3 regions of the Streptomyces sp. NPDC058240 genome follow, and region 3 is predicted to be linked to each of the others. Evidence: riboswitches for the same ligand, from Rfam matches in the RefSeq annotation. Region 3 holds a riboswitch; each other region holds the start of a gene.
What was found. A riboswitch is a leader RNA that binds a small molecule or an ion and turns the genes downstream of it on or off. The one in region 3 is predicted to bind thiamine pyrophosphate.

Region 1: it holds a riboswitch for thiamine pyrophosphate, as region 3 does, so the genes downstream of both, thiO (glycine oxidase ThiO) here and thiC (phosphomethylpyrimidine synthase ThiC) in region 3, are expected to answer to the same signal.
Region 2: it holds a riboswitch for thiamine pyrophosphate, as region 3 does, so the genes downstream of both, ACFVX4_RS30335 (thiamine ABC transporter substrate binding subunit) here and thiC (phosphomethylpyrimidine synthase ThiC) in region 3, are expected to answer to the same signal.

What each region holds. Positions count from the first base shown of each region.
Region 1 is NZ_JBHVWT010000001.1:130,705-140,348, forward strand. It holds gene metF (methylenetetrahydrofolate reductase [NAD(P)H]) at 1-362, opposite strand, end outside; gene thiE (thiamine phosphate synthase) at 462-1,115, opposite strand; gene ACFVX4_RS00595 (Rv2175c family DNA-binding protein) at 1,223-1,588, opposite strand; gene ACFVX4_RS00600 (peptide-N4-asparagine amidase) at 1,632-3,380, opposite strand; gene ACFVX4_RS00605 (NAD(P)/FAD-dependent oxidoreductase) at 3,497-4,753, opposite strand; TPP riboswitch at 4,991-5,103, shown strand; gene thiO (glycine oxidase ThiO) at 5,101-6,285, shown strand; gene thiS (sulfur carrier protein ThiS) at 6,282-6,512, shown strand; gene ACFVX4_RS00620 (thiazole synthase) at 6,515-7,309, shown strand; gene pknB (Stk1 family PASTA domain-containing Ser/Thr kinase) at 7,421-9,334, shown strand; gene ACFVX4_RS00630 (deoxyribonuclease IV) at 9,341-9,644, shown strand, end outside.
Region 2 is NZ_JBHVWT010000028.1:53,765-63,408, reverse strand. It holds gene ACFVX4_RS30370 (aspartate aminotransferase family protein) at 1-9, shown strand, start outside; gene ACFVX4_RS30365 (ABC transporter ATP-binding protein) at 345-1,082, shown strand; gene ACFVX4_RS30360 (hypothetical protein) at 1,064-2,248, shown strand; gene ACFVX4_RS30355 (LOG family protein) at 2,301-3,425, shown strand; gene ACFVX4_RS30350 (SRPBCC domain-containing protein) at 3,438-3,890, opposite strand; gene ACFVX4_RS30345 (ABC transporter ATP-binding protein) at 4,086-5,111, opposite strand; gene ACFVX4_RS30340 (ABC transporter permease) at 5,114-6,727, opposite strand; gene ACFVX4_RS30335 (thiamine ABC transporter substrate binding subunit) at 6,859-7,971, opposite strand; TPP riboswitch at 8,045-8,161, opposite strand; gene rlmN (23S rRNA (adenine(2503)-C(2))-methyltransferase RlmN) at 8,217-9,323, opposite strand; gene ACFVX4_RS30325 (phosphatidate cytidylyltransferase) at 9,417-9,644, opposite strand, start outside.
Region 3 is NZ_JBHVWT010000002.1:284,212-293,855, forward strand. It holds gene ACFVX4_RS06555 (DUF5326 family protein) at 82-294, shown strand; gene ACFVX4_RS06560 (IclR family transcriptional regulator) at 538-1,308, shown strand; gene ACFVX4_RS06565 (SsgA family sporulation/cell division regulator) at 1,410-1,847, shown strand; gene ACFVX4_RS06570 (YibE/F family protein) at 1,928-3,250, opposite strand; TPP riboswitch at 3,321-3,454, shown strand; gene thiC (phosphomethylpyrimidine synthase ThiC) at 3,447-5,261, shown strand; gene ACFVX4_RS06580 (hypothetical protein) at 5,345-6,166, opposite strand; gene ACFVX4_RS06585 (metallophosphoesterase) at 6,349-7,407, opposite strand; gene ACFVX4_RS06590 (LacI family DNA-binding transcriptional regulator) at 7,581-8,693, opposite strand; gene hisC (histidinol-phosphate transaminase) at 9,065-9,644, shown strand, end outside.

The sequences.
Region 1 (9,644 bases), on a different contig from region 3:
CCGCGCACGGCGAGGATGTTCCGGATCCCGGCGTCCGCGTACTGCCCGATCATGTTGCGCAGCTCGGCGACGGAATGGTTGACCGCCGTGAGGTGGGCGACGGGAGTGAGGGTGGAATCGGCTGCGATCTGCTCGGTGGCCTTCACCGTCCCGGCCCGGGTGGAGCCACCGGCCCCGTAGGTCACGGAGACGAAACTCGGCCGCACCGCCTCGACCCGGCGCAGCGCGTTCCAGAGGTTCCGCTCGCCCTTCTCGGTCTTGGGCGCCCAGAACTCGAACGAGTACGAGGTCTTGCCGGTCGCGAGGAGCTCACGCACCGTGCGTGCGTGATCTGTCCTGGTGGATGGTGTGCCAAGGGCCATATGGGCAGGTTAACCAGAGCACGACGACCGAAGGACCGGACCAGCGTGAATTGCCCGAATTGACTGGTTGTTTGTCCATCCTTCGGACACTTGGCCTGATCACGCCATGGCGCGCGCCCGGATCCTCCCGGCCAGCTCGGCGGTGGCGGCGGCCGGGTCGGTGGCCTCGGTGATCGCCCGTACGACGACGACCCGGCGGGCCCCGGCGTCCAGCACCTCGTCGAGATTGCCGGCGTCGATCCCGCCGATGGCGAACCAGGGGCGCGGCTGGTCGAGCGAGGCGGCGTACCGCACCAGGTCCAGGCCCGGGGCGTGCCGGCCGGGCTTGGTCGGGGTGGGCCAGCAGGGGCCGGTGCAGAAGTAGTCCACGCCGGGCTCGGCGACGGCCGCGTCGACCTCGGACCCGGCGTGCGTGGAGCGGCCGATCAGCACGTCCTCGCCGAGTACGGCTCGGGCGGCGGGCACCGGCAGGTCGCCCTGGCCGAGGTGCAGCACGTCGGAGCCGATGGCATGGGCGACATCGGCCCGGTCGTTCACCGCGAGGAGCTTGCCGTGGCGCCGGCACGCCTCGGCGAGGACGGCCAGGTGGTCGAGCTCCTCGGCCGCTTCCATGCCCTTGTCGCGGAGCTGGACGATGTCCACCCCGGAGGCGAGGACGGCGTCGAGGAACGCGGGGAGGTCGCCCTGGCGCCTGCGGGCGTCCGTGCACAGATAGAGCCGGGCATCGGACAGCAGCGCGCGAGGCGTGGGCATGGTGCGGTTCCCCCCTGGGAGAGCATCGTGGAGCGGTTGTCGCCGGGCTGTGCGGGGGTGCGGGCCGCGCGGTGTCGCGCTGCCCGCCCCTCACATACGGCCGGCGGTCAGACGGCGAGCGCCTGGGCGCGGCGCTTCACCTCCGTGCCACGATTCTCGCTCAGTGCCTGGGCAGGGGTGCCCGGCAGGGTCGGGTCGGGGGTGAAGAGCCACTCCAGCATCTCTTCGTCGTTGTAGCCGTCGTCCCTCAGGAGCGTCAGGGTGCCGGAGAGGCCCTTGACCACCTTGTTGCCGTCGATGAAGGCAGCAGGCACCTGGAGCGTCCGGTTCTCACCACGTCGTACGGCGATCAGCTGGCCCTCCTTGACCAGCTGCCGCACGCGCGTCACCTGGACATCGAACATTTCGGCGATGTCGGGCAGGTGGAGCCAGGCGGGGACGAGAGCATCGATCTTTGCGTCAATCTCGGTCACGGGTACAAGCCTGCCATCCCGCGCTGACAGCCGATACCCGGAGTCAGCCCTTCAGGGCCTCGCGGACCACGTCGGCGACCCGGCAACGGCTCTGCCGGTCACCGGTGACCCAGCCGTGCGCGGTCGTCAGGGAGCGCGCGTAGCAGGCCCCGGTGTCGGTGGTGCCCCGGTACTTCTCGGTCGAGGCTCCGTCGGCGGACTGGACGACACCGTTCGTGCGGGCGATGCTGCCGGTCGAGTCCACGGTGTCGTCCGTCACCGCGTCCGTGCGCCACGCGTGTGCGGAGCCCTTCCGGGACGCGTCGACGAGCACACGGCGCTGGGTGACGGCGGCCCGCATGTCGTAGTTGTTGTAATCGCCGTACACCGGGATGTCCATGTCCACGTCAATGGGGTAGGACCAGGTGTGCCGCTGCGCGTCCGTGCGCCCGTGGGTCCGGGTCGTCACCGTGGTGGAACCGTGGTCACGCTGATGCATCACCTGGTGACTGCCCGTGCGGGAGACGTTGTCCGTGTTGGTGTACGCGAACTTCTGCTCGACGGTGGTGGTGACCCGGCCCTTCGAGGTCTCGACATAGCCCGAGATCTTCCAGGAGCGGCCGGTCGACACGGAGACGTCCGTGGAGCCGTTCTCGCCCGAGGTCTGGACGGTCTTCACGACCGGGGTGTGGCCGAGCGTGTTGGTGGTCACCTTGCCGCTCGTGCGGGACGCGTGCGCGTCCGTGTCGAGGAAGAGCGAGCCGTCGACGTTCCAGCCGTCGGCCGCGCCGTACGGGGTGATGCTGATGGCGTGCGGCTTGCCGTCGGCCAGCAGACCCGCGAAGGGGGTGAGGTCGATGTCGTACGCCTCGGTCCTGAACTGGTCGATGGCCGGGATCGGGCGCCACAGGGTCGGCACGATGCCGCCGGAGTACACCACGGGGTACGGCTGGGCGAGGCCGGCGGGCTGTCCGTCCACCGCGACCTGCACCTCACGGTAGGGGCCGCCGCCGCAGAGGTAGTCGGGAGCGGTTTCCGCCAGGTCGCTGGGGACCGCGTCGAACCACTGCTCGTCGCAGCCGCCACCGCGTGCGTAGACCTCCAGGCGCGCCTTGGTCAGGTTGCGCGGGAAGGTGACCTCGGTGCGGGTGGAGCCGCCCTTGCCGACGTTCATCCAGGGGGCGTTGTCGGAGCCGGTGTCACCGAGCGGGACGATGCGGTCGGCCGTGGTGGCGGCCGGGTGACGCTTGTCGGCCTGGTAGTACGTGATCTTCAGCTTGATCCTGTACACACCGGTGTACGTCTCGTTGACGACATTGCCAAGTTCGACCTGCAGCTTCTGCGGGTCCTTGAGGAGCGGCGCGAAGTCGGTGATGTCCTTGGCGACGTGCCAGCTGATGCCGTCCTCGTCGGGCTCGGCGGTGCTGGTGCGGAAGACCTCCGCGCCACCGATGAAGACTGCGGCGAGACGGTCGTACTGACGCCCCTTCACGCTGCCCGACCAGTCGAGGACGACCTTGTTCCACGGACCCTTGCACTGCTTGGGCGGGGTCAGCGTGGTGGTGTACGGCGGTCCGCCGAGGGTGTAGCCGAAGTCGTGGTCGACGGCCGTCACCGAGCAGCTCTTGGTGTCCGGACGGGAGACCGGCGGCAGTGCGTCGATCGGGTCCTGGTAGTCGACAGCCGGGTTGGAACCGGGCTTGGGGGTGGCGCCCGCGTACGCCGGGGCGGCGAGTGCGCCTCCGACGAGGGCGATCGACGCCGAGGCCATGGAGATTCCGCGCAGCGCGCGGGCCCATCTGTGCCGGAACATGCGCATCCTTCGAAGAGTGTGAAATGAGCAATCCAAAAGATGCACAGTGCACTAATTTCCGCCCCCGTCCAAGGGGGAGCCCACATAGCGGACGCCAACGTCCGCTTTCCGTACGCCTACTGACGGATCGCCGACTTCAGCGGTACAGAGGGGTCGGCGGCCCGCGCCGGATCGAGCCGCGCCCCCGCCTCGATGAGCTTGCGCCCCTGCGCCAGATCGCGCGGCCGGCCGACGGCGAGAACCGCGACCAGCACGCCCTCGCGCAGCCAGCACACCGACCAGGCGGCTTCGGCCGGATCGCCGCGCCACAGCAGGGTGTCGGCGCTCCCGTGGTGGCCCGCGTACTGCACGAACCGGTCGAACTGCTCGGACCAGAAGTACGGCACGGGGTCGTAGGTCATCGGTGCCGGGCCGTCGGCGGCGGCTGCCCCGATGATGTTGGCGGCGGCGGTGCGCGGGCCCTGGAGCGCGTTGTCCCAGTGGTGGACGAGCAGGCGTTCGCCGTACCGGGCGGAGGGGAACGAGGCACAGTCGCCGACCGCGTACACATCGGGCAGCGAGGTGCGCAGCGCCCCGTCGGCGGTCACCGATCCGTCGGGGCCGAGCGCGATGCCGGAGCCGGCCAGCCAGCCGGTGGCGGGCCGGGCGCCGATTCCGACGACGACCGCTCCGGCCGGGACCGTACGGCCGTCCGCGAGGACCACCCGGCCCGGCTCGATGCGGGCGACCCGGGCTCCGGTGAGGAGTTCGGCGCCGCTCTCCGCGTACCAGGCGGCCATCGGGGCGGCGACCTCCGCGGGCATCGCGCCCGCGAGGGGCCGGTCGGCGGCCTCGACGACGGTGACCGCGCAGCCCGCGGCGCGGGCCGCGGTGGCGAACTCGGCGCCGATCCAGCCCGCGCCGACGACCACGACGCCGTGCTGCTCGTCGAGGACCGGCCGCAGTCGTGCCGCGTCGTCGAGGGTGCGCAGCAGATGGACGCCGGGAACGCCCTCGGACCCGGGCAGGACGACCGGTTCGGCACCGGTCGCGATCACCAGGACGTCGTAGGGAACGGGTCCCGACGGGGTGTCCAGCTCATGCGCCGCGGGCCGCACACCGGTGACGTCGCGACCCAGTCGCAGATCGATCTCCAGCGCCTCGAAGTCGATGTCGAAGGCGGAGTCCTCGGCCTTGCCGAGGAGCACCGCCTTGGACAGCGGAGGCCGGTCGTAGGGCTGATGCGGTTCGGCGCCGATCAGGGTGACGGGGCCGCTGAAGCCCTGCTCCCGCAGGGCCACCGCGGTCTGCACCCCGGCCATGCCCGCACCGACGATGACGACGCGGCGTCCCGCCCGCCGTTCCGGCTGCTCCGACTGCTGCTGCTCGCTCACCCGTACACCTTAAGCACCTGATAGATCGTCAGGAAAGGGGTGCGTTCTTCGACCGCGCTCGTCCCGCCGCCCTCCTGCGACTCCCACGGGGAGGAGGTCGAGGGTGTCGCCGGTCCGGGGGCCGACCTGGCCGGGCGCCTGGTCGGCCGCCGGTGACAGGACGAGTCCGTCGAGCGAACGGGCCACGGCGGCTGCTCCCTTACCGGGCCGGGGGGACGGGGTTTAGGGTGGCCAACGTAAAACACTCGCGGGAGCCCGGACGCACCGGGCTGAGAGGGAGGCTGGGCGGCCTCCGACCGTACGAACCTGATCCGGGTCATGCCGGCGAAGGGAGGGGCTGGAAGCCCATGCGTTCTTCTCGGAACGGAAACGGATCCGATGTCCTGGTCATAGGGGGCGGGATCATCGGCCTGGTGACCGCCTGGCGGGCCGCGCAACGCGGACTGCGCACCGCGGTCGCCGACCCCGAACCGGGTGGCGGGGCCGCCCGGGTGGCGGCCGGCATGCTGGCCGCCGTCACCGAACTCCACTACGGCGAACAGCTCCTGCTGGGCCTCAACGTCGCCTCCGCCGCCCGCTATCCGGCCTTCGCGGCCGAGCTGGAGGCGGCGAGCGGGCAGGAGACCGGCTTCCGCGCCTGCGGCACCCTGGCCGTAGCACTGGACTCCGACGACCGCGCCCATCTGCGGGACCTGCACGCCCTGCAGCGGCGTTCGGGCCTGGAGTCGGAGTGGCTCACCGGCCGTGAGTGCCGCCGGCTGGAGCCGATGCTCGCGCCGGGCGTCCGCGGCGGTCTGCGGGTCGACGGCGACCACCAGATCGATCCCCGCCGGCTGGCCGCCGCCCTGCTGACCGCCTGCGAGCGGGCCGGGGTGGTCTTCCACCGCGGCTGGGTGGAGCGCCTGAGCGTGGTGGGCGACCGGGCCACCGGAGCGGTGCTCGCCGGGGGCACGGAGCTCGCGGCCGACCAGGTCGTGCTCGCCGCGGGCAGCCTCAGCGGCCGCCTGGCGGGGCTGCCGGACGAGGTCGTGCCGCCGGTCCGGCCGGTGAAGGGCCAGGTGCTGCGGCTGACCGTGCCGGCCCCGTACGCACCGTTCCTGAGCCGGACGGTACGGGCCGTGGTCCGGGGCAGCCATGTCTATCTGGTGCCGCGCGAGAACGGCGAACTGGTCGTCGGCGCCACCAGCGAGGAGCTGGGCTGGGACACCACCGTCACCGCGGGCGGCGTCTACGAGCTGCTGCGGGATGCCCACGAGCTGGTACCCGGCATCACCGAGCTGCCGCTCACCGAGACCCTGGCCGGCCTGCGCCCCGCCTCCCCCGACAACGCCCCGCTGCTCGGCCCCACCACCCTGCCCGGCCTCCATCTCGCCACCGGCCACCACCGCAACGGGGTGCTGCTCACCCCCATCACCGGTGACGTCATGGCGGAGCTCCTCACCGGCGGCGAGCCGCCCGAGCCGGCCCGCCCCTTCACCCCGCGCCGTTTCCCGTCCGCCGCCGCCCCCGTACGTCAGGAGCAGCCCGCATGACCGCCGAGCCCGTACCCCGCCACTCCGTGTCCGTGTCCGTGAACGGAGAGGTGCGGCTCCTCGCCGCGGGCACCACCCTGGACATCCTGGTCGCCACCCTGACCGCCGCGCGCTCCGGCGTCGCGGCCGCCGTCAACGAGACCGTCGTACCGCGCGGCCAGTGGTCCGCCGCCGCACTCCACGACGGGGACCGCGTCGAGGTCCTGACCGCGGTCCAGGGAGGCTGACCATGTCGGACGACCTCTTCACCCTCGGCGACACCACGTTCGGCTCCCGGCTGATCATGGGCACGGGCGGGGCGGCCGGCCTCGACGTGCTGGAGCGCTCCCTGACCGCGTCCGGCACCGAGCTGACCACCGTCGCGATGCGCCGCCTCGACCCGACCGTGCAGGGCTCGGTGCTCTCCGTCCTGCGGCGGCTCTCCATCCGCGTCCTGCCCAACACTGCGGGCTGCTTCACCGCGGGCGAGGCCGTGCTGACCGCCCGGCTGGCCCGCGAGGCGCTCGGCACCGACTGGATCAAGCTGGAGGTGGTGGCCGACGAGCGGACCCTGCTGCCCGACCCGATCGAGCTGCTGGACGCCGCGGAGATCCTGGTGGACGACGGCTTCACCGTGCTGCCGTACACCAATGACGACCCGGTGCTGGCCCGCAGGCTCCAGGACGTGGGGTGCGCGGCGGTCATGCCGCTCGGCTCCCCCATCGGCTCCGGGCTCGGCATCCGCAATCCGCACAACTTCCGGCTGATCGTCGAGCAGGCCCGGGTGCCGGTGATCCTCGACGCGGGCGCCGGAACGGCCTCCGACGCGGCGCTCGCGATGGAGCTGGGGTGCGCGGCGGTGATGCTGGCGTCCGCGGTGACCCGGGCCCAGGAGCCCGAGCTGATGGCCACGGCGATGCGGCACGCGGTGGCGGGCGGGCGGCTGGCGTACCGGGCCGGCCGGATTCCGCGCCGCCACTTCGCCGAGGCGTCGTCGCCGGTGGAGGGGCGCGCGGTGCTGGACCCGGAGCGCCCGGCCTTCTGAGCCGCCGGTACGGCGGACAGCGCATGTTCCTGTCACGGCTCGGCTGCAGTACGGCCCCGGGAGTGCCCCGGCCCGTGGGCCGTGTCCGTGGCGGCTCGTAGACTCGCCTGCGTGGATACGACCCTCCAGGACCCTCTTGTCGGGCAGCTGCTCGACGGCCGCTACCGCGTCGATGCCCGCATCGCCGTGGGCGGCATGGCCACGGTCTACCGGGCCGTGGACACCCGGCTCGACCGGGTGCTCGCCCTCAAGGTGATGCACCCGGCGCTGGCGACCGACGTCTCGTTCGTCGAGCGCTTCATCCGCGAGGCCAAGTCCGTGGCCCGGCTCGCGCACCCCAACGTGGTCGCGGTCTTCGACCAGGGCGCCCAGGGGCAGTACGTCTACCTGGCGATGGAGTACGTCGCGGGCTGCACCCTGCGCGACGTGCTGCGCGATCGCGGCGCGCTTCAGCCGAGGGCCGCACTGGACATCCTGGAGCCGGTCCTCGCCGCCCTCGGTGCGGCGCACCGGGCGGGCTTCGTGCACCGCGACATGAAGCCGGAGAACGTCCTGATAGGGGACGACGGCCGGGTCAAGGTCGCCGACTTCGGTCTCGTACGGGCGGTGGGCACCGTCACCAACACCACCGGGTCCGTCCTGGGCACGGTCTCCTATCTCGCCCCCGAGCAGATAGAGAACGGCACGGCGGACACCCGCACCGATGTGTACGCCTGCGGCGTCGTCCTGTACGAAATACTGACCGGGTCCAAGCCGCACGGCGGCGACACCCCCGCCCAGGTCATCTACCAGCACCTCAACGAGGCCGTCCCGCCGCCGTCGGCCACTGTCCCGGGGCTTCCGGCCGAGCTCGACGGCCTGGTGGCGAGCGCCACCGCCCGCGACCCCGAGGTCCGCCCGTTCGACGCGGTGGCGCTGCTCGCCGAGACCCGTGAGGCCCGCTCCGGCCTCACCGACGCCCAGCTGGACGCCGTACCGCCGCAGGCCACCGCCGAGGTGCACGACGCCGCCGAGGACCGCACCAGCGTGATCCCGCGGCTGCTCCCGGCCGACCAGGGCGTCTCGCACCACACCAGCCGGCTGGAAATGCCCCCGCCGGAGCCGCCGCGGACCGCGTCGCAGGACCGGCGCCGCGGACCACGGCGCTCCGTCATAGCCGCGGTCGTCGCCGTACTGCTGGCGCTGGGGATCGGTACCGGTGTCTGGTACATCAACTCCGGGCAGTTCACCCGGGTTCCCTCGCTGCTCGGCCAGACCGAGAAGAACGCCGAGCGGCGGCTCTCGGACGTCGGTCTGGACCTCAAGGGCGTCGAGCGGGCCTACAGCGACACGGTGGAGCGCGGCAAGGTCATCAGCAGCGACCCGGATTCCGGCGCCCGTGTCAGGGGCAATGACGCGGTGACGCTCGTCGTCTCGCGCGGTCCCGAGATCGTGAAGGTGCCCGACGTCCAGGACCTCTCGCTCGCCGACGCCAGGCGTGAGCTGAAGAAGGCCGGTCTGGTGCCCGGCATGGTCACCAAGGAATTCAGCGAGGAGACGGCACGGGGCGACGTGATCCGTACGGACCCCGTGGTGGGCACCGAGCGCCACCCGGACTCGGCGGTCGCCCTCTTCGTCAGCAAGGGCGCTCCGGTGGACGTCCCCGATGTCACCGGGCTGTCCGTCGAGGACGCCACCGCCGCGCTGGAGGAGGAGGGGCTGAAGGCAAAGGTGCTGCCCGACCGGGTCAATTCCGCCGAGGACGCGGGCGACATCGCCCGGCAGTCGCCGGGCGAGGGCACCGAGGCCGCCGAGGGCGACACCGTCGAGCTCACGGTCTCCGACGGGCCGCGCATGATCGACGTCCCCGATGTCACCGGCAAGGACGTCGACGAAGCCACGAGCGAACTGAAGGACGCGGGCTTCGAGGTCAAGGTCGACCGCCCGTTCCTGTCCTTCAGCGACACCATCGCGAGCCAGTCCGTCGACGGCGGCAAGCAGGCCCCCGAAGGCAGCACCATCACCATCAAGACCAAGGGACTCTAGATCCACATGCGCAACCCAGTCGGCGGCCATGTTCCGGTGGCCGGCGGCCTCGCCAAGGTCGGCCTCCCCTACGCCCGAGGGATGGGGGCGGAGGCCGTCCAGGTCTTCGTCGCCAACCCGCGCGGCTGGGCGACCCCCGTCGGCAACCCGGCCCAGGACGAACGGTTCCGCGCCGAGTGCGCCGCCGAATCCATACCGGCGTACGTCCACGCCCCGTACCTGATCAACTTCGGATCGCACACCGAGGCGACCGTCGAGAAGTCCGTGGAGTCGCTGCGCCACTCGCTGCGCCGCGCCCGCGAGATCGGCG
Region 2 (9,644 bases), on a different contig from region 3:
AAGCTCTGACCGGCACGACGACCGGCCGGCCGACCACGGATCGGCCGCCGGCCGGCTGCCCGGCCGTCCGTCCGGCGGGTCAGGGGCTCCCGCGCCCCCGGCCCGTCGGACAGGCCTTTCCGGCTTGACCCTCGTTTGACCACTGCTTGACCGGCTTCCAGCCGTCATCCTCATACGGTCCGCACGGCCCGGATGCGCCCATTCGAGTGGGAAGGGGCGCATCCGGGCCGCGTGCTGTGCGCTCACCGCGGTTCGAATCCTTACGGTGCCGAGTGACCGATCGGCCCTCTCTTCGTTCCCCCGTACGGGGGACGGGAATTACGATCTGAACCGAGGTGTACGCCATGGTGGCCCCGCCGGACAACGACGTGATCTGGGCGCGTTCCCTGCACCATTCCCACAACGGCTCACCCGCGCTCGGCGGCGTCTCCCTGGGCGTCCGCGACGGCGAGATCCTCGCCGTGACCGGCCCCCGGGGCTGCGGCAAGACGACCCTGCTGCACTGTCTGTCCGGTCAACTGGTGCCCGAGCAGGGCGAGGTGTGGTTCAACAGTGTCCCCGTCCACACCATGGGACCCCGGTTGCGTGAACGGCTGCGCCGCGACAGGTTCGGCTGGATCGCCCCCGAGCCCCAGCTCGTGCCCGAGCTGAACACCTGGGAGAACACGGCCCTTCCGCTGCTGCTGCGCGGCGCCCCCCGCCGGGAGGCGAAGAAGGCCGCCCTGGAGTGGCTGGAACGGCTCGACATCGGCCCATGCGCCAGACAGCGACCGCACACCCTGCTCCAGGGGCAGCGCCAGCGGATCGCCGTGGCCCGCGCCCTGGCCGCCGCCCCCACGGTGATCTTCGCCGACGAGCCGACCGCGACGCTGCACCGGAGCGACCGGACGCATGTACTGCGCACCCTCACCAGCGCGGCCCGTTCGCACGGCATCACGATCGTGCTCGCCACCCATGACGCGGAGATCGCCGCCCTCGCCGACCGCACGGTCCCGCTCCTGGACGGCCGCCGCGTCGCCACCGTCGCCCTGCCCGCCGTGTCCGACACGGAAGGCCGCGCGGCGTGCTCACTCTCCGTCTAGCCCGGGGTTCCCATCCGCTGGTCCTGCTGCGGCGACTGCTGGTCGCCGCAGCCTCCGCCGGCGTCGGATTCCTGCTGCTGTGCACCCTGGGCTACGCGTCGGGGCACCCGGCGCACTCCACCGGGGCCGTGCTGCGCCTGCTGTGGTGCTTCGTGCCGCTCGCCGCCACCGTGCAGTTCGCGGTCGCGGTGGCACGTACGGACCCGAGCACCCGGCCGCGCTCCGGACTGTCCGCGGTGGGCCTCGGGCCGGTCCGGCTCGCGGTGCTCGCCGCGATCTCCACCGCCGTCTCCTGCACCCTCGGGTCGATGGTGGCGCTGCTGTTCTTCCTGCATCTGCGCGGTGATCTGTCCGGGCTGCCGTTCGACGGCGCGGCGGCCGGGCTGCTCGACGCCGACGCCCCGCTGCCGCTCGCCGCCGCGCTCGTGCTGCTGACCCTGGTCCCGGTGGCCGCGGCGACGGCGAGCGCGCTCGCGATGCGCGCCGAGCCGGTCTCGACGGCGGCCCCGGACAACGCCTCCTCGGATGTCCTGACAGAGCCGGAGGCACCCGATCCGGCGGCGCCGCCGACGGGGCTGCCGTGGGGCGTGGCGCTGACCGCGGTCGGCCTCGCCGTGGAGGCGTACATGAGCCGGGGCGACGGCCACAGCCTGCTCCCGCTGCCCGGCAGGCTAGACGCCACCCCGGCCGGGATGCTGGCGGGATGGACGCTGACGGCGGTCGGGCTGGCCGTGGCGGGTCCGGGCCTGGCCCATCTGTGCGGGCGGCTGCTGCAGGCGGTGCGCCCCGGCGCCGTACGTCTGCTGGCGGGCCGGGTGCTGATGGACGAGTCGCGCCGGATCGGCCGGCCGCTCGGTGTGGTCTGCGCGGTGCTCGCCGCGGCTGTCGGCGGATACGCGCTGTACGGGGCGGGGGCACACCGCCTCGGCCCGCTCACGGCACTGGGCGCGGTACTCGTGCTCGGCTGCACGACGGCGACACTGCTGACCTCGGCACTGGAGGCGAGGCAGGCCCGCGCGCAGACGGCGCAGGCGCTGCTGCGGCTCGGCGCCCCGGCATCGGCGCTGCGGGCCGCGACGGCCCTGCGCGCCGCCGCACTGCTGCTCGTCTTCGCCCCGCTGACCTGGCTGATCGCGGAGCTGGCCGCACTGCCGCTGACGGCCTGAGGACGCGCCGCGGCCCGGGGCCGGTCCGGCGGCCACTACGTAGCATGACAACGTGGACAATCCGGACAACACCAGTTCCCTGCCCGGCCCCGAGATCGAGTCGCTCGCCGAATTCGACAAGGCGGTCGCCTCGGGGACGCTGGCCGGACACCGGGTCCAGTCCGTCGACCTGACCGACCGGGGCGCCGCCCTGCTGGCCGCGGATACGTCCGGCGCCGTCTTCCTCGGCTGCCGGATGGAGCCCGGGGCGGCGGCGAAGGTGCGGGCCGACGGCGCGTTCGTCTTCCCGCCCGTGCCCGGACTCCCCTTCGATCCGTACCGCGGCAGGCTCTACTCCCCCGACGCGCTCTACGCGGGGCTGTCGGACGGCGGTTACGCGGCGACGCCCGACGCCCGCGCCTACCGCTGGTTCCAGCAGACGCGGGCGAACGGCGACACCTTCGCGTCGATGCTGCGGGCGCTCCACGACGACGCGGTCTCCGACGCGCTGGACGAGTTCCTCGCCGGCGCCCGCGTGGTCGGGGTCATGGGCGGCCACGCGACCGCCCGCGGCAGCGCCCCGTACGCGGCCGCGGCCCGGCTGGGACGGACGCTCGCCCGGGACGGCCTGACGGTGGCCACCGGCGGTGGGCCCGGCGCGATGGAGGCCGCGAACCTCGGGGCGTACACGGCGCCGCACCCCGATCCCGTGCTGGACGAGGCCTGCGCGCTGCTGGCCGCGGCGCCCTCGTTCACCCCGTCGGTCACCGACTGGGCGCTGGCCGCCTTCGACGTACGCGGGCGCTGGCCGGGCGGCGGCGGTTCCGTCTCGATCCCCACCTGGTTCTACGGGCACGAGCCGCCGAACCCGTTCGCGGACCGCATCGCCAAGTACTTCGCCAACGCGCTCCGCGAGGACGGACTGCTCACCCGGTCCACGGCGGGCGTGATCTTCCTGCCCGGCGCGGCCGGCACCGTACAGGAGATCTTCGACAACACGACGCCGAACTACTACGGCTCCCTCGGCGGGCCGACCCCGATGGTGCTGGTCGGCCGCGCCCACTGGACGCGCACGCTGCCCGCGTGGCCGCTGCTGCGCGCGCTGGCCGCCGGCCGGGCGATGGAGCCCCGGATCGCGCTCGTGGACACGGTGGACGAGACCCCCGAGGCGCTCGCCCGGCTGTCGGCGAAACCGTAGGCCGGGGCCGGTTCAGAAGGACGCGAGCCGGGCCACGAGCGCGTCGAAGAACGCCTCCCAGCCGTCCTCGGCCGCCGCGTACTGCTCGGCCGTGAGGTTGCCGCCGCGCTGCTGGAAGACCATCTCGGTGGTCTTGTCGCCGCGGTCGGTGAAGGTGGCGGTGACGGTCTCGCCCTCGATGCCGGCGGGCGCGGAGGCGTCCTTCATCGTGAACACCAGCCGCTCCGGGGCCACCACCTCCCGGTAGACCCCGTGGAACGGCATCTCGATGCCCGGCACCACCATGACCAGGCTCCAGGCACCACCCGGCCTGACATCCATCGACACCCGGTCGAGCGGCACCTCGGCGTCACCGCCGTACCAGGCCGCGAAGTGCTCGGGCGTCGTCCAGGCCTCGAAGACCCGTTCCCGCGGGGCCTGGAGGATGCGGGTGATGTCGATGCCCTCGCGTGCTGACTCGGTCATGTCCCTGTCCTTCCCGGAGTCGTTCCGGTTCTGCTGCACGGCCCCGGGGCTGTCCGCGAAGACGTGCCGGAGGTCCCCGGGGCGGCCGGAGCCGCGCTCCGGGGCATCAGGCAATCGTCCGGCCGATGGCCGACTCCCGCGACCGGTGCCGCCTCCGGCGCGCCCGGTCCGGTGAACGCCGCGGGACGCGCCCGGTCAGGAGCGGGCGGACAGGACGACGGTCTCCGCCGCCTCGAAGGCGACCCCGACCACCGCGCCTTCCTCGGGGGCGTCCCGCAGCGCGCACTCCGCCTCCAGGACCGGACCGCTCCGCGGCGTCAGCCGTACCGCGACGTGGTTGCCCCGGAACGTACGCGTCCCGACCACGCAGCGCAGCCCCCCGTCCGGGCCGCCGATCCGGACCCCGGCCGGACGCACCAGCAGATCGCAGGCTCCCTGCGGCGTGCCCTCGGGCACCGGCACCCTGCCCCACACCGTGTCGGCGACGGTGCCGGTCACCGTCGCCTGGACCACGTTGTCGAAGCCCAGGAACCGTGCGACGAAGGCGGAGGCGGGCCGCTGCCAGACCTCCAGCGGGGTGCCCGCCTGGGCGATCCGCCCGTCGCGCATCACCACCACCCGGTCGGCCAGGGCGAACGCCTCGCCCTGGTCGTGCGTGACCGCGAGCACCGTCGTACCCAACTGCCCGAAGAGCGTGCGCAGTTCGACGACGAGCCGCTCACGCAGACCGCGGTCGAGCTGGCCGAGCGGCTCGTCCAGCATCAGCAGCTTGGGCCGGGGGGCGAGGGCCCGCGCGAGGGCGACGCGCTGCTGCTCACCGCCGGACAGCGCGGCGACGGCGCGCCGTTCGGCGCCGGGCAGGCCCACCAGGTCGAGGAGTTCACCGACCCTGCGCTCCTGATCGCGGCGCGACACCCCGTGCATCCGCAGCCCGAACGTGACATTGGCGCCGACGTCCCGGTGCGGGAAGAGCTGGTGGTCCTGGAACATCAGGCCGAGACCGCGCCGGTGCACCGGCACCCCGGCCTGGTCCGCGCCGTCCAGCAGCACCCGGCCGCCGTCCGGCGGATGCAGCCCGGCGACCACCCGCAGCAGGGTGGACTTGCCGCTTCCGCTCGGCCCGAGCACACATACGATCTCGTGCTCGGCGACCTCCAGGTCCACCGCGTCGAGCGCCGCCCGCTCGCCGAAGCGAACCGTGGCCGATTCCAGTGTCAGCATCTCTAGAACTCCCCGGACCGGTCCGTGCGGATACGTTCGAGCAGCAGCAGCGAGACGGCGCAGACCACCATCAGGATGGTGCTGAGGGCCATCGCCTGGCCGTAGTTGAGCTCCCCGGCCCGCCCCAGCAGCCGGGCCACGGCGACCGGCAGCGTCGGGCGGTCGGGCCGCGCGATGAAGACCGTCGCGCCGAACTCACCGAGCGAGACGGCGAACGCGAAACCGGCCGCGACCAGCAACGCCCGTCGCACCAGCGGCAGATCGACCTCCCGCCAGGCCCGCAGCGGTGACGCCCCGAGCACCGCGGCCGCCTCCCTGAGCCGCCCGTCCACCGCGCGCAGGACGGGCAGCATGGTCCGTACGACAAAGGGCACACCGACCAGTGCCTGGGCGAGCGGCACCAGGATCCAGGAAGTCCGCAGATCCAGCGGCGGCTTGTCCAGGGTGATCAGGAAGCCGAAGCCGACGGTGACCGCGGACACCCCGAGCGGCAGCATCAGCAGCGCGTCGAAGCCGCGCACGAGCCGGCCGGCGCGCCGGGTCAGCGCCGCGGCGGCGAGCCCGCCGATGACCAGGGCGATGACCGTCGCGACCAGCGCGTACTGGAGGGAGTTCCAGATCGCTTCGAGCGGCGCGACCAGGAACGTACCACCACCGGCGTCCACGGACCCCAGCGCACGGTAGAAGTCGAAACCATGACCGCCGGCGGTGTCCACCGAGCGCTCGACCAGTACCCCGAGCGGCAGCAGGATCAGCAGCAGTACGGTCAGCAGCACCCCGCAGAGCAGCGCCCACTGCCCGGCACCGCGCGGCCTGCGGGCGGTCCGAGCCGGGTCGACCAGTTTCAGCGCGGTCTCCCGGCGCCGTACGGTCCACGCGTGCACGGCGAGGATCGCGCCGACCGCGGCGAACTGCACCAGCGTCAGCACGGCGGCCGTCGGCAGGGCGAGCAGCTGCGCGGTCTGCCGGTAGATCTCCACCTCCAGCGTGGAGTACCCGGGACCGCCGAGGATCTGCACGACTCCGAAGGAGGTGAAGGTGAAGAGGAAGACCATCAGCGCGGCCGCGGCCACCGCGGGTGCGAGGGCCGGCAGGGTGACCCGCCGCCAGGCGGCGAATCGCCCCGCGCCCAGCACCCTGGCGGCCTCCTCCTGCCGGGGGTCGAGCTGGGCCCACAGCCCGCCGACCGTCCGTACGACCACCGCGTAGTTGAAGAAGACATGGGCGAGCAGAATCGCCCAGACGGTGGTGTCGAGCCGTACGCCCCAGAGTTCGTCGAGGAATCCACCGCGTCCCAGCAGCGCCAGGAAGGCCGTCCCCACGACCACGGTCGGCAGGACGAACGGCACCGTGACGACCGCCCGCAGCAGTTGTTTGCCGGGGAAGTCGAAGCGGGCGAAGACATAGGCGCCGGGCAGCGCGATCAGCAGGGTCAGCGCGGTCGAGGCGAGCGCCTGCCAGCTGGTGAACCAGAGGACGTCGCGGATGTCCGGCCGGGTCAGCACCTCGCCGATCCGGCCGAACTGCCAGACGCCGTCGGCTTTCAGGCCGCGGCCGACGATCGCGGCGACCGGGTAGGCGAAGAACAGCGCGAAGAACGCGACGGGCACGGCCATCAGGCCGAGCCGCACCGCGTTCCCGCGCCGGGCCTTCGCACGGGCCGACTGCGCGTGCGCCGACCGGTCCCGAGGAGCCTTCCCGCCCTCGTCGTTCCCGCTCGCGTCCGGTCCGCGTACGGGACTCTTCGTTACTTCACTACGAGCGAGGACCACGACTGGACCCACTGCTCACGGTTCTTGGCGATCAGGTCCGGGGCGACGGTCGTCGGCCGGTCCACCGTCGCGCCGAACTTCGTGAAGAGCTCCGGCAGCTTCGCGTCCTTGGCGACCGGGTTCACGAACATGTTGAGCGGCATGTCCTCCTGGAACCTCTTGCTGATCAGGAAGTCCAGCAGGGCCTTGCCGCCCGCCTCGTTCTTCGCGCCCTTCAGCAGGCCCGCGAACTCGATCTGGCGGAAGCAGGTCCCGGTGGCGACGCCGGTCGGCGCCTTCGCCGGCTGCGGCTTCGCGTACAGCACCTCGACGGGCGGGCTGGAGGCGTACGAGACGACGAGCGGCCGGTCGGCCTTGGCCTTCTTGCCGCCCGCGGAGCCGGAGAACTCCTCGTTGTACGCCTGCTCCCAGCCGTCGACGACCTTGACGCCGTTGCTCTCCAGCTTCTTCCAGTAGTCCTGGTAGCCCTTCTCTCCGTACGTGGCGATGGTGCCGAGGAGGAAGCCGAGGCCGGGCGACGAGGTCCCGGCGTTCTCGGTGACGAGAAGGTCCTTGTACGCGGGCTTCGCCAGGTCGTCGAAGGACTGCGGCGGCGCGAGCTTCTTGTCGGCGAAGTACTTCTTGTCGTAGTTGACGCAGATGTCGCCGGTGTCGATCGGGGTGACCCGGTGCCCGTCCGCGTCGAGCCGGGTGTCTGCCGCGACCCGGTCGATGCCCTTCGCCTCGTACGGCGTGAAGAGCCCGCTGTCGAGGGCGCGGGAGAGCAGCGTGTTGTCGACGCCGAAGAACACGTCACCGCGCGGGGAACCCTTGGTCAGGATCTCCTGGTTGAGCGCGACACCCGCGTCGCCGCTCTTCAGCACCTTGACGGTGTAGCCGGTCTCCTTGGTGAACTCCTTCAGTACGTCCTTGGAGGCGTTGAAGGAGTCATGGCTGACGAGGGTCACGGTCTTGGAGCCCGAGCCCTTCGTGCCGCCGGAACCGGAGGCCGAGTCGTCGGAACTCCCGCACCCGGCGAGTGCGGTGACGCCGAGTGCGGCGGCGACGGCCGATGCCGCGAGCTGCCTGGTCCTGCGCGTGGTGCTCATTGTGGATTCCTCCTGGGTTTTGGCCAGGAAGAGACGCGGCCCCGCCCGCGAAAAGCGGGCAGGGCGCAACAGCATGAGTTGATGACCGAACTTCCTACCCGGAATGACCCGGGCGAGGTTCAGAGGGTCTGCGGCCGACCTGTCCTCGGTGCCGCACTCTCAGCGCTGTGGCGCTCCCCTGTCGGAATATGAAGTTGATTTCAGGCCCAGGCTACACGGGCCTCGGCGCCTGTCCGGGAGTGGCCTCAGCGCTCGGCCGCCGCCAGCTGCCCGCAGGCCCCGTCGATCTCCTGGCCCCGGGTGTCCCGCACGGTCACCGGCACCCCGTGGGCCGCGATCGCCTCGACGAACGCCTTCTCGTCCTCGGGGCGCGAGGCGGTCCACTTGGAACCGGGCGTGGGGTTCAGCGGGATCAGGTTGACGTGCACCCGCTTGCCCTTGAGGAGCCGGCCGAGCCGGTCACCGCGCCACGCCTGGTCGTTGATGTCACGGATCAGCGCGTACTCGATGGAGATGCGGCGACCGGACTTCTCCGCGTACTCCCATGCGGCGTCCAGCACCTCGCCCACCTTCCACCGCGTGTTCACGGGAACGAGGGTGTCGCGCAGCTCGTCGTCCGGCGCGTGCAGCGAGACGGCGAGACGGCACTTGAAGCCCTCGTCCGCGAAGCGGAGCATTGCGGGCACCAGGCCCACGGTGGAGACGGTGATCCCGCGTTGCGAGAGCCCCAGCCCGTCCGGCTCGGGGTCGGTCAGCCGGCGGATCGCGCCGACCACCCGGTTGTAGTTGGCGAGCGGCTCGCCCATGCCCATGAAGACGATGTTGGAGAGCCGCGCCGGACCTCCGGGGACCTCCCCGTCGCGCAGCGCCCGCATTCCGTCGACGATCTGGTGGACGATCTCGGCGGTCGACAGATTGCGGTCGAGACCGGCCTGCCCCGTCGCGCAGAACGGGCAGTTCATCCCGCATCCCGCCTGCGAGGAGATGCACATCGTCACCCGCTCCGGGTAGCGCATCAGGACGGACTCGACGAGCGTCCCGTCGTGCAGCTTCCAGAGCGTCTTGCGGGTGGTGTCGTCGTCACAGCTGATGTGGCGGACCACCGACATCAGGTCGGGGAACATCGCCTCGGCGAGCTTGTCCCGCGATCCGGCCGGGATGTTGGTCCACTCGGCCGGGTCGTGCGCGTACCGCGCGAAGTAGTGCTGCGAGAGCTGCTGGGCGCGGAACGGCTTCTCGCCGATCGCGGCGACGGCTTCCTTGCGCTCGGCGGGCGTGAGGTCGGCGAGGTGCCGCGGCGGCTTCTTGGCTCCGCGGGGCGCGACGAAAGTGAGTTCTCCTGGCTTAGGCATGGTTCATCCAGTGTCGCAGACAGAACAGTGAGGGCCCGCCGTCCTGTGGACAGCGGGCCCTCACTCGTAAAATCCCAGGTCAGGGGCCTGACCTCAGCCGGAACCGACGAACAGCACCAGCAGCAGCCAAACCACCGGGGCGGTCGGCAGCAGCGAGTCCAGCCGGTCCATGATGCCGCCGTGCCCCGGCAGCAGCGTGCCCATGTCCTTGATCCCGAGGTCCCGCTTGATCATCGACTCGCCCAGGTCGCCGAGGGTGGCGGTGGCCGCGACCGCGAACCCGAGCAGCAGCCCCTGCCACCAGGAACCGCCATCGATCAG
Region 3 (9,644 bases):
GGCTGCGCGGCCCCCGTCGGCCCCCTCCGCGGCTCTAGCATCGAAGCAGGAACTCAAGGAGAAGAGGTAGCGACGATGGCCGTGCGGGAGATATTCGCTGGGATGCCCTGGTGGGTGAAGTGGATCGCGGTGCCGGTCATCACGATCGTCGTGTTCGGCGGTCTGATCGCCAGCGTGATCGGGTTCGTGATCGGACTGCTCTTCAAGGTCCTGATCTTCGTGATCCTGGTCGGTGGGCTCGTCTTCGTCGTACGCAAGTTCATGTCGTCGTCCTCTTCTCGTGGCGACTGGTAGGACGATCGGAGACCGGCCGGGGCGTTAGCCCAGCTGAGCTAAGCGGAAGGCGAAACGACGCCCCTCGCGGACCCGGCCGATACAGTGGCATTTCGCTGCCACCACCTGGGAATTAACAGTGCGTCACCACGCTGACCAGTGGTTTGTACGGCGTTCGGTCTCCGGACCCCAGCCGTGCGGCAGCCCGTGGGGGCGGCCCCCACAGGCGGGATGACCACCCGTCACCATGCCTGGGGGTGACTGTTGACCACGGCATCGAGCACTGCTGCCCCGACGCTGATCGGTTCGGTGCAGCGAGCGCTGAGGCTGCTGGAAGCCGTGGTCGCCCATCGTGACGGGGCGCCCGCGAAGCAATTGGCCAGGGAAGCGGGCCTTCCCCTTCCCACGGCCTACCATCTGCTGCGCACCCTGACGCATGAGGGCTATCTGCGTCGGGAGAACGGCGTTTTCCTCATCGGGACCGCGGCTGAACGCCTGGTCGGCGAGGGGACGCTGCAGAGTCGCCGCGGCAGAATGGCCGAGTCGCTGAGCCGCTGGCGCGACATCATCGGCGCACCGGTGTACTGCGCCGTCTACCGCGAGGGCGAGATCGAACTCATCGCGGTCGCCGACACCCCCGCCAACCCCGCCGTCGACGAGTGGGCGTCCTTCCGGGAGACCGGGCATGCCCACGCGATCGGCCAGTGTCTGCTGAGCCAACTCGACGAGAAGGCCCGCGAGGACCACCTGGACCGTCACCCTGTGCGTCCGCTCACCCGTTACTCGGTGAAGGATCGTGCGGCGCTCCTGGAACGACTGCGCTCGATGAAACGGATGGAACCTGTCATCGAGCGGCAGGAGTACGCCCTGGGCACGGTCTGCGCGGCCATCCCGATCACAGCCGGTTTCACCGCCGCCGCGATGGCGATTTCCGTACCCCTGGAGCAGGAAAGTCGGTTGCTCCCTGCAGTCGAACAACTACGTGGCGAAGTGGCCAACCTCTTGCGTTCGTTCGTGTTCTCTATCAGTATCTGAAAAATCACTCCTTGTGATCTGCTATCGCGTGCACCACGATGGCGTCAATAGGGCCACGGGGGATCATTCCTGGCCAGATTCATCTACTGCGGGGTTGAACGATGCGCGAGTCGGTTCAAGCTGAGGTCATGATGAGCTTCCTCGTTTCCGAGGAGCTCTCTTTCCGGATCCCGGTGGAGCTCCGGTACGAGGTCTGCGATCCGTATGCGATCCGGATGACCTTCCATCTGCCCGGTGACGCCCCCGTCACCTGGGCATTCGGCCGTGAGCTGCTGCTCGACGGCCTCAACAGCCCCAGTGGTGACGGTGATGTGCACATCGGACCCACCGAGCCCGAGGGGCTTTCCGACGTACATATCCGGCTCCAGGTCGGCGAGGACCGGGCCCTCTTCAGGGCCGGTACGGCACCACTTGTGGCGTTTCTCGACCGGACGGACAAGCTTGTGCCGCTCGGGCAGGAGTGCACGCTGGGTGACTTCGAGGGCAACCTGGAGGACGCCCTGGGCCGGATCCTTGCCGAGGAACAGAACGCCGGCTGACAAGAACGGCGCCGCCGACCGGTTCGCCGGTCGAACACGGCACCTGCCGAATGGGTGAATTGTTCACCTGACGGAGACGTTCAAGGCTTCGTCCTACGACGACGGCCTTTCCCGGCCCGTACGGGTGCCGAAGCTCCGGCTTCCGCGCCGAGCCCTGTGCGGTCCGCGGAGACGACCAGCGCAGCGAGCACCGTCGTCACCGGCACCGAGGCGACCAGTCCGATCGAGCCGACCAGCGTTCGTACGATCTCCTCCGCCACCAGCTCGCTGTTGGCCAGCGTCCCCACGCTGCTCTGCGCGATGGAGAACAGCAGCAGCAACGGCAGTGCGGCGCCCGCGTAGGCGAGCACCAGCGTATTGACGACCGAGGCGATGTGGTCGCGTCCGATCCTGATGCCTGCCCGGTAGAGGCCCCGCACACCCAACGTCGGGTTCGCCTGGTGCAGTTCCCAGACCGCCGATGTCTGGGTCACGGTCACATCGTCGAGGACGCCGAGCGAACCGATGATGACACCGGCCAGCAGCAGACCGCTCATGTCGATGTGCGGGTACAGGCCGTGGATGAGGCCGGTGTTGTCGTCGGTGTTGCCGGTCAGGCTCGCCCAGCCGATGAAGAGCGATCCGAGCAGCCCGATCAGCAGCAGCGAGATCAGCGTGCCGATCACCGCGACCGAGGTGCGGGCGGTCAGGCCGTGACACATGTAGAGCGCGATCAGCATGATCGCACTGGCCCCGACCACCGCGACGAGCAGCGGATTCGAGCCCTGGAGAATGGCCGGGAGGATGAACAGGGTCAGCACGGCGAAGGACACGGCGAGCGCGACCAGCGCCATCACCCCGCGCATGCGGCCCACCGCGACCACGACCAGGGCGAAGATCCCGGCCAGCAGGGCCATCGGGAACTTCCGGTTCACGTCCGTCACCGAATACTGCAGATCATGGGGCGCGTCGGGGGCGTACGCCACGACCACGCCCTGACCCTCGCGCAACTGACGCGGTGCGTCGGGCGGGACGACCTCGGTGAAGGTCCGGCCCTTGTCGTGACCGGTCGTCACCTCGATCGTGGACTTCTTGCACACTCCCTTTCCGCTTCCCGAGGGCGGTGTGGTATCCCCGCCGACGGGTGTCTGGACCACGTTCACGTCCTTGCAGTCCACCATGTCGACATTCACCACCTTTCCCTGCTGGGTCTGCCGGTCGAATCCGACGCCGGTCCGCTCGTGCGGCGGCGCACCACCCGGCCAGAGCGCCACCAGGCCGACGACGACGGCGGTGGCGAACGGGATCAGTACGGCCGCGATGACCTTGCGCAGATGTTTGGAGACGGGCGCGGCAGGGCCGTGGCTGTGCGAGTGGCCGTGCTGATGGCCCTGCGGTTCGTGGTCGATATCGAGGGACGTCACCAGCCGATCATCGCAAGAAGGGACGGGCCCTCTGTTCATTACGCCGGACGGGGCGCTAGCGTGGAGGGACCTTTGCACACGCGGGAGCTCGGAGCACCGGGCTGAGAGGGCGCTGATATCCGTACGTCCGTACGGGACAGGCTGCGCCGACCGCCGAACCTGTTACCGGGTAATGCCGGCGTAGGGAGTAGGTCTCATGACCACAGCGGACGCACGCACGCCTGCCTCGAACCAGAGCGACGAGGCCGGGAAGTCCATCGGCTGGCACAAGGGGTACGTCCAGGGCTCGCGCCCGGACCTCCGGGTGCCGGTCCGTCAGGTGCACCTCACCAACGGCAAGGACGTGACGCTGTACGACACGTCGGGGCCGTACACCGATCCCACCGTCGAGACCGATGTCCGCCGCGGGCTCGCACCGCTGCGGGAGAGCTGGATCGTCGCCCGCGGCGACACCGAGGAGTATCCGGGCCGCCCCGCCCGTCCCGAGGACGACGGGCTCAAGCACACCTCGCCGCGAATGGGGTCTCCCCTGCTCGAGCGAAGCCGAGAGCCCGGGGAAGGACTGCGCAACCTCGACGCGGTCTTCCCCGGCCGCCCGCGCCTGCCGCGCCGCAGCCGGGACAGGCAGCCGGTGACCCAGCTCGCGTACGCCCGCCGGGGCGAGATCACCCCGGAGATGGAGTACGTGGCCATCCGGGAGAGCGTCGAGCCCGAGGTGGTGCGCGAGGAGATCGCGGCCGGCCGGGCCGTGCTGCCGTCCAACGTCAACCACCCCGAGATCGAGCCGATGATCATCGGCAAGCGGTTCCTGGTGAAGGTCAATGCCAACATCGGCAACTCCGCGGTGACGTCCTCCATCGAGGAGGAGGTGGAGAAGATGACGTGGGCGACGCGCTGGGGCGCCGACACCGTCATGGATCTGTCCACCGGCCGCAACATTCACACCACCCGTGAGTGGGTTCTGCGCAATTCCCCCGTGCCGATCGGCACGGTTCCGCTCTACCAGGCCCTCGAAAAGGTCGACGGCCGGGCGGAGGAACTGACGTGGGAGATCTACAAGGACACCGTCATCGAACAGGCCGAGCAGGGCGTCGACTACATGACGGTCCACGCCGGCGTGCGCCTGCCGTACGTACCGCTGACCGCCCGCCGCAAGACCGGCATCGTCTCCCGCGGCGGCTCGATCATGGCGGCGTGGTGCCTCGCGCACCACAAGGAGTCCTTCCTGTACGAGCACTTCGAGGAGCTCTGCGAGATCCTCGCGACCTACGACGTGACGTACTCGCTGGGCGACGGGCTGCGTCCCGGCTCGATCGCCGACGCCAATGACGAGGCCCAGTTCGCCGAACTGCGCACGCTCGGCGAGCTGAACACGGTCGCCAAGCGGTTCGGCGTCCAGACCATGATCGAGGGGCCGGGCCATGTCCCGATGCACAAGATCAAGGAGAACATCGACCTTCAGCAGGAGATCTGCGAGGAGGCGCCGTTCTACACGCTCGGCCCGCTGACCACCGATGTCGCTCCGGCGTACGACCACATCACCTCGGGCATCGGCGCGGCGATGATCGCGTGGTGGGGGACGGCGATGCTCTGCTACGTCACGCCGAAGGAGCACCTCGGCCTGCCCAACCGGGACGATGTGAAGACCGGCGTCATCACCTACAAGATCGCGGCGCATGCGGCGGACCTCGCCAAGGGGCACCCGGGGGCGCAGGACTGGGACGACGCGCTCTCCGACGCCCGTTTCGAGTTCCGCTGGGAGGACCAGTTCAATCTGGCTCTCGACCCGGACACCGCACGGGAGTTCCACGACGAGACACTGCCCGCCGAGCCGGCGAAGACGGCGCACTTCTGCTCGATGTGCGGTCCGAAGTTCTGCTCGATGAAGATCTCCCAGGACATCCGGCGTGAGCACGGCGGCTCGCAGACGGAGATCGAGGCGGGCATGGCGGAGAAGTCCAAGGAGTTCGCGGCGGCCGGCAACCGGGTCTATCTGCCGATCGCGGACTGACCGTACCCGGGACGAGGTATCGCCCCGGAGACTCCTGTCTCCGGGGCGACCGCTCCTGCCGTCCGGCCGGTATGCGGGCTCGGTCAGTCCAGTTCGTGCTCGGGGCCGCCGAAGTCGGGGCTGGTGAAGTCCGGTGAGGTGAACGTCGGGCGGGGGCCCGCCGGGCCGTCGTCCGGGCTGGAGAAGTCCGGCCTGCTGTAGCCGATCTTCGGGATGCGGTTCGCCGAACGGAGCGGTCTGCGGGAGGCGGGAGCGGCTTCGGGATCGGCGAGCGCGTCCCGCAGGAACGGCAGTATGCCGCGCTCCAGCAGGGCGTGGCGCCACGCCTCTCTGGCCCGTGCCACGTCCTCCGGCAATTCGTCCTCGGGGTCCTCGACGGGCTGCGACGTCGATCCGTTGCGCAGCGCGGTGATGAGCAGCCCGGCGGCGGCGACCAGGATGGCGGCGGCCGTGACCGCCGCGAAGAACCAGCCCGCGGAGACCATGGCGGAGGCGAAGGACGGCGGCGGGTCGAGCAGCCTCAGCAGGTAGCCCGCCAGCAGGAATATGAACGCGGCGGTTCCGGCGAGCACGGGTGCCAGGACCGTGACGACTGCTCCTATGCCGACGCCCGACTGATGCGGACGGGCGGTGCCGGACCCGGGGCCCGTGTCCTGGTCCGCCTCTTCGGCGGGGCCGCGCAGTTCCTCGCGGGCCTGCACATAGTGCTTGTACTCGGTGGCGGCCGTCGAGGTGATCAGCTCCGTGGCGTCCAGCGCCATGGTGCGCAGCTGCACGGCGTTGAGCCGCTCGCCGACCGCGGCCAGATCCGGCCGTTCATGGGCATGGCGCAGTGCGTCGTCGAGGATCCGCTCGTACTCGGGGCGGTCCTCGGCCAGCAGGTGCGGAGCGCTGTTCATGTGCATCCCCCGATGCTCCGTAGGGCCTGAATGCCCGCTCTGAACGGGCAGTTGGGCGGAAACGGAGGAGAGCCTGCTACTGATACGCCGATGGTAGAGCGCCCACGGCACGGGGTGACAGGGGGTTTCCGGAAATAGGCCCAGTGGTCGGCGTGGTCGGTTCGTGGATGCGTCTGCCCAGAAGAACGTCAGTCATGCAGGGGCAGTTGGACGACCAGTAGCTTTCCGGCCATGGTCACTCCGCCGTCCATGGCGATGGCGAGCCCGTCCGCGTACACGTGCGGACCTTCGACCACAGGGCCGGAGCCGTCCTCGCCGTCCTCCGAACCGACCTCTCCGAGGAGGTACGGAATGGGGCTGTGACCATGGACGATGCGCTGTCCGCCGTAAGCCGACATCAGCTCCCGGACCGCCTGCGGACCCGATTCGTCACGGAAGGCGAACCGCTTGGTGAGCTTCCGGAAGAGGTCCCAGCACTCATCGGCGTCGTTACGCGTGAGGATGGCGTGCACGGTGTCGTTGACGTCCTCGATGGTGGTGCCGTATTCGAGGTAGGCCGTCGTGTCGGAGTGCATCAGCAGATGCCCGTCCTCCTCGACGATCGCGTCGAGCCGGGACATCCACTGGAGGTGGACGTCCTGGAGCCGCTCCATGTCGTTCTTCTGGCCGCCGTTGAGCAGCCAGGCCGCCTGGAAAGTGGCGGTGCCCGCGCCGGAGTTGACCGGGGTGTCGCTGAACCGCTTCGCGCCGAGGAGCAGCAGTTCGTGATTTCCCATCAGGGCCTTGCAGTAGCCGCCGGCGGCGGCGGCCTCGGCGGACAGGCGCATCACGAGGTCGATGACCCCGATGCCGTCGGGGCCCCGGTCGGTGAAGTCGCCGAGGAACCAGAGCCGGGCATTGCCCGCCGACCATTTGCCGTCGGCGTCGATGAGGCCCTGTTCGGCGAGGGCGGCGTGGAGCTCGTCCAGATAGCCGTGGACGTCGCCGACGACGTACAGCGGCCCGAGGCCCTGGTCCGGAACGGGCCGGGGGTCGGGGACGGCCGCGACCTGCAGGGTGTCACCGCGGTTGATCACGGGAAGATCGCGCGCGGTGGGGGTGTACCCCTCCGGCGGCTCGCCGCCGGGGACGGCATTGCCCGGGTGCGGTGCCGATGGCGGCACCGGGTTCTGGGCATAGGGCGGTACGCGGAAGTCGCGCAACGTCGCAGTCCGCACCACGGGTTCCTGACCGGCCCCCTGTGTCATCGACCCCTCCACCACCGTCGCGCCGCCGTACACCTGACGGGCCCTGCTGGTCGGGGCGGTCCGCGGTGTCGTGCGCCCATCATAGGAATGCGGATCGTGCTCTGTGACGCACCAGGGGTGGTGAATCCGGACGCACGTCGGGTTCACCGGCCGATTGGTCCGAAATCGCCTGATCAATCCCCTGCCGGGGAGCGGGGCGCACTGACCGTGGTGCGGGGTGGACGGCGTTGCGAGGAGGTCCGCACGATGAGTTCGGTCGGTATGACCTGCTCCACCGGTCCGTCGTGAGTCACGCCCTCGATCGCGTCGATCAGGAGCTGGACGACCGCCGTGCCGATCCTGCGCGGCTTGAGCGAGAGGGTGGTGATGGGGGGCTCGGTCGTCGCGTACACGGTGGATTCGCTGCAGCAGACCAGCAGCAGGTCCTCGGGGACGCGCAGGCCGTACCGGCGGGCCGCCGCCAGCAGGTCGGTGCCGTTGGGGTCGAAGAGCCCGTAGACGGCGTCGGGCCGGTCCGGGCGGGCGAGCAGCCGATCGGCGGCCACCGCGCCCGCACACGGGTCGTGGGCGGGGTACGACTCGTACACCGGGTCCTGGCCCACGCGCTCGCACCAGTGGAGGTACGCGGTGGTGGAGAGGCGGGTGTACGTGTCGGTGGTGGTGCCGGTGAGCAGGCCGATGCGGCGGGCTCCGGCGGCGGCGAGATGGTCGAGCAGATCGAGCACGGCGGCCCGGTGGTCGTTGTCGACCCAGGCGGTGACCGGGAGGGTGCCGGCCGGGCGCCCGTCCGAGACGACGGGCAGTCCCTGGCGTACGAGTTCCGTGACGACCGGGTCCTGGTCGGAGGGGTCGATCACGACCGTGCCGTCGAGGGCGACGTTCGACCAGACGTCATGGCGTGAGGTGGCGGGCAGGATGACGAGGGCGTAGCCGCGGGCGAGCGCGGCGGAGGTGGCCGCTCTGGCCATCTCCGCGAAGTACGCGAATTCGGTGAAGGTGAAGGGTTCGTCCCCGTAGGTCGTCACGGTCAGGCCGATGAGGCCGGACTTGCCGGTACGGAGGGTTCGGGCCGCGGCGGAAGGGCGGTAGCCCAGGCGCTCTGCGACCTCGCGGACATGGCGGCGGGTGGCGTCCGGGAGCCTGCCCTTGCCGTTGAGCGCGTCGGAGACGGTCGTGATGGAGACTCCGGCGGCGGCGGCCACGTCCCGGATTCCCGCTCGTCCCTGCCGGCCGCCGCGCCGGGGTGTGTCCGTCCGGCTCACCTGGTGCTTCCCTGCTGCTGTCATGGCGAGCCGATAGTAGGGCTCGGAAGGGCGGTTGGCCTGGTCGCATATCCACTCGTTGACAGGCACGTTTTTGCATGATCATTTAAGGTCAAATGCCTTGCAAAGCAAGGATGTTGAGGGACTTGACCGTAGTGTGTCATGTGTCGAAGTCGATGGGCCTACTAAATGGCCGATGTCTCGAAGAGGTCTCATCTCACCTCTTCGAGGGATGCGCGCCACGGAGTGAGCCACCGGCGCGCGCCGGAGCGGATGGCGCTCCCCCCATTCCTGGTCGCACCGGACGATTGGACCGCTCCGGCCATTCGCAGCAGCGCCCAATCCTCATAAGGTGAGCAGTATTGATGTGTACAGACGGTCGAGGAGGACCTGCGGTGAGCGAGACGAGCCCCAAGCTGCGCGCCGAGCTGGACGGCGTTCCCGCCTATGTACCGGGCAAGCCGGCCGCTGCCGGCGGACCGGTCGCGTTCAAGCTGTCCTCCAACGAGAACCCGTATCCGCCGCTGCCCGGGGTGATGGAGTCCGCCCTGGCCGCGGCTGCGAACTTCAACCGCTACCCGGACATGGCCTGTACCGGCCTGATGAACGAGCTGGCCGAGCGTTTCGGTGTGCCCCTCTCGCACCTCGCCACCGGAACCGGCTCGGTCGGCGTCGCGCAGCAACTGCTCCAGGCCACGTCGGGCCCGGGTGACGAGGTCATCTACGCCTGGCGCTCCTTCGAGGCGTACCCGATCATCACGCAGGTCAGCGGTGCGACCTCGGTGAAGGTCCCGCTGACCGACAGTGACGTGCACGACCTCGACGCGATGGCGGACGCGATCACGGACCGCACCCGGATGATCTTCGTCTGCAACCCGAACAACCCGACCGGCACCGTGGTGCGCCGGGACGCGCTGGAGCGGTTCCTGGACCGGGTGCCGGGCGATGTCCTCGTGGTGCTCGACGAGGCGTACC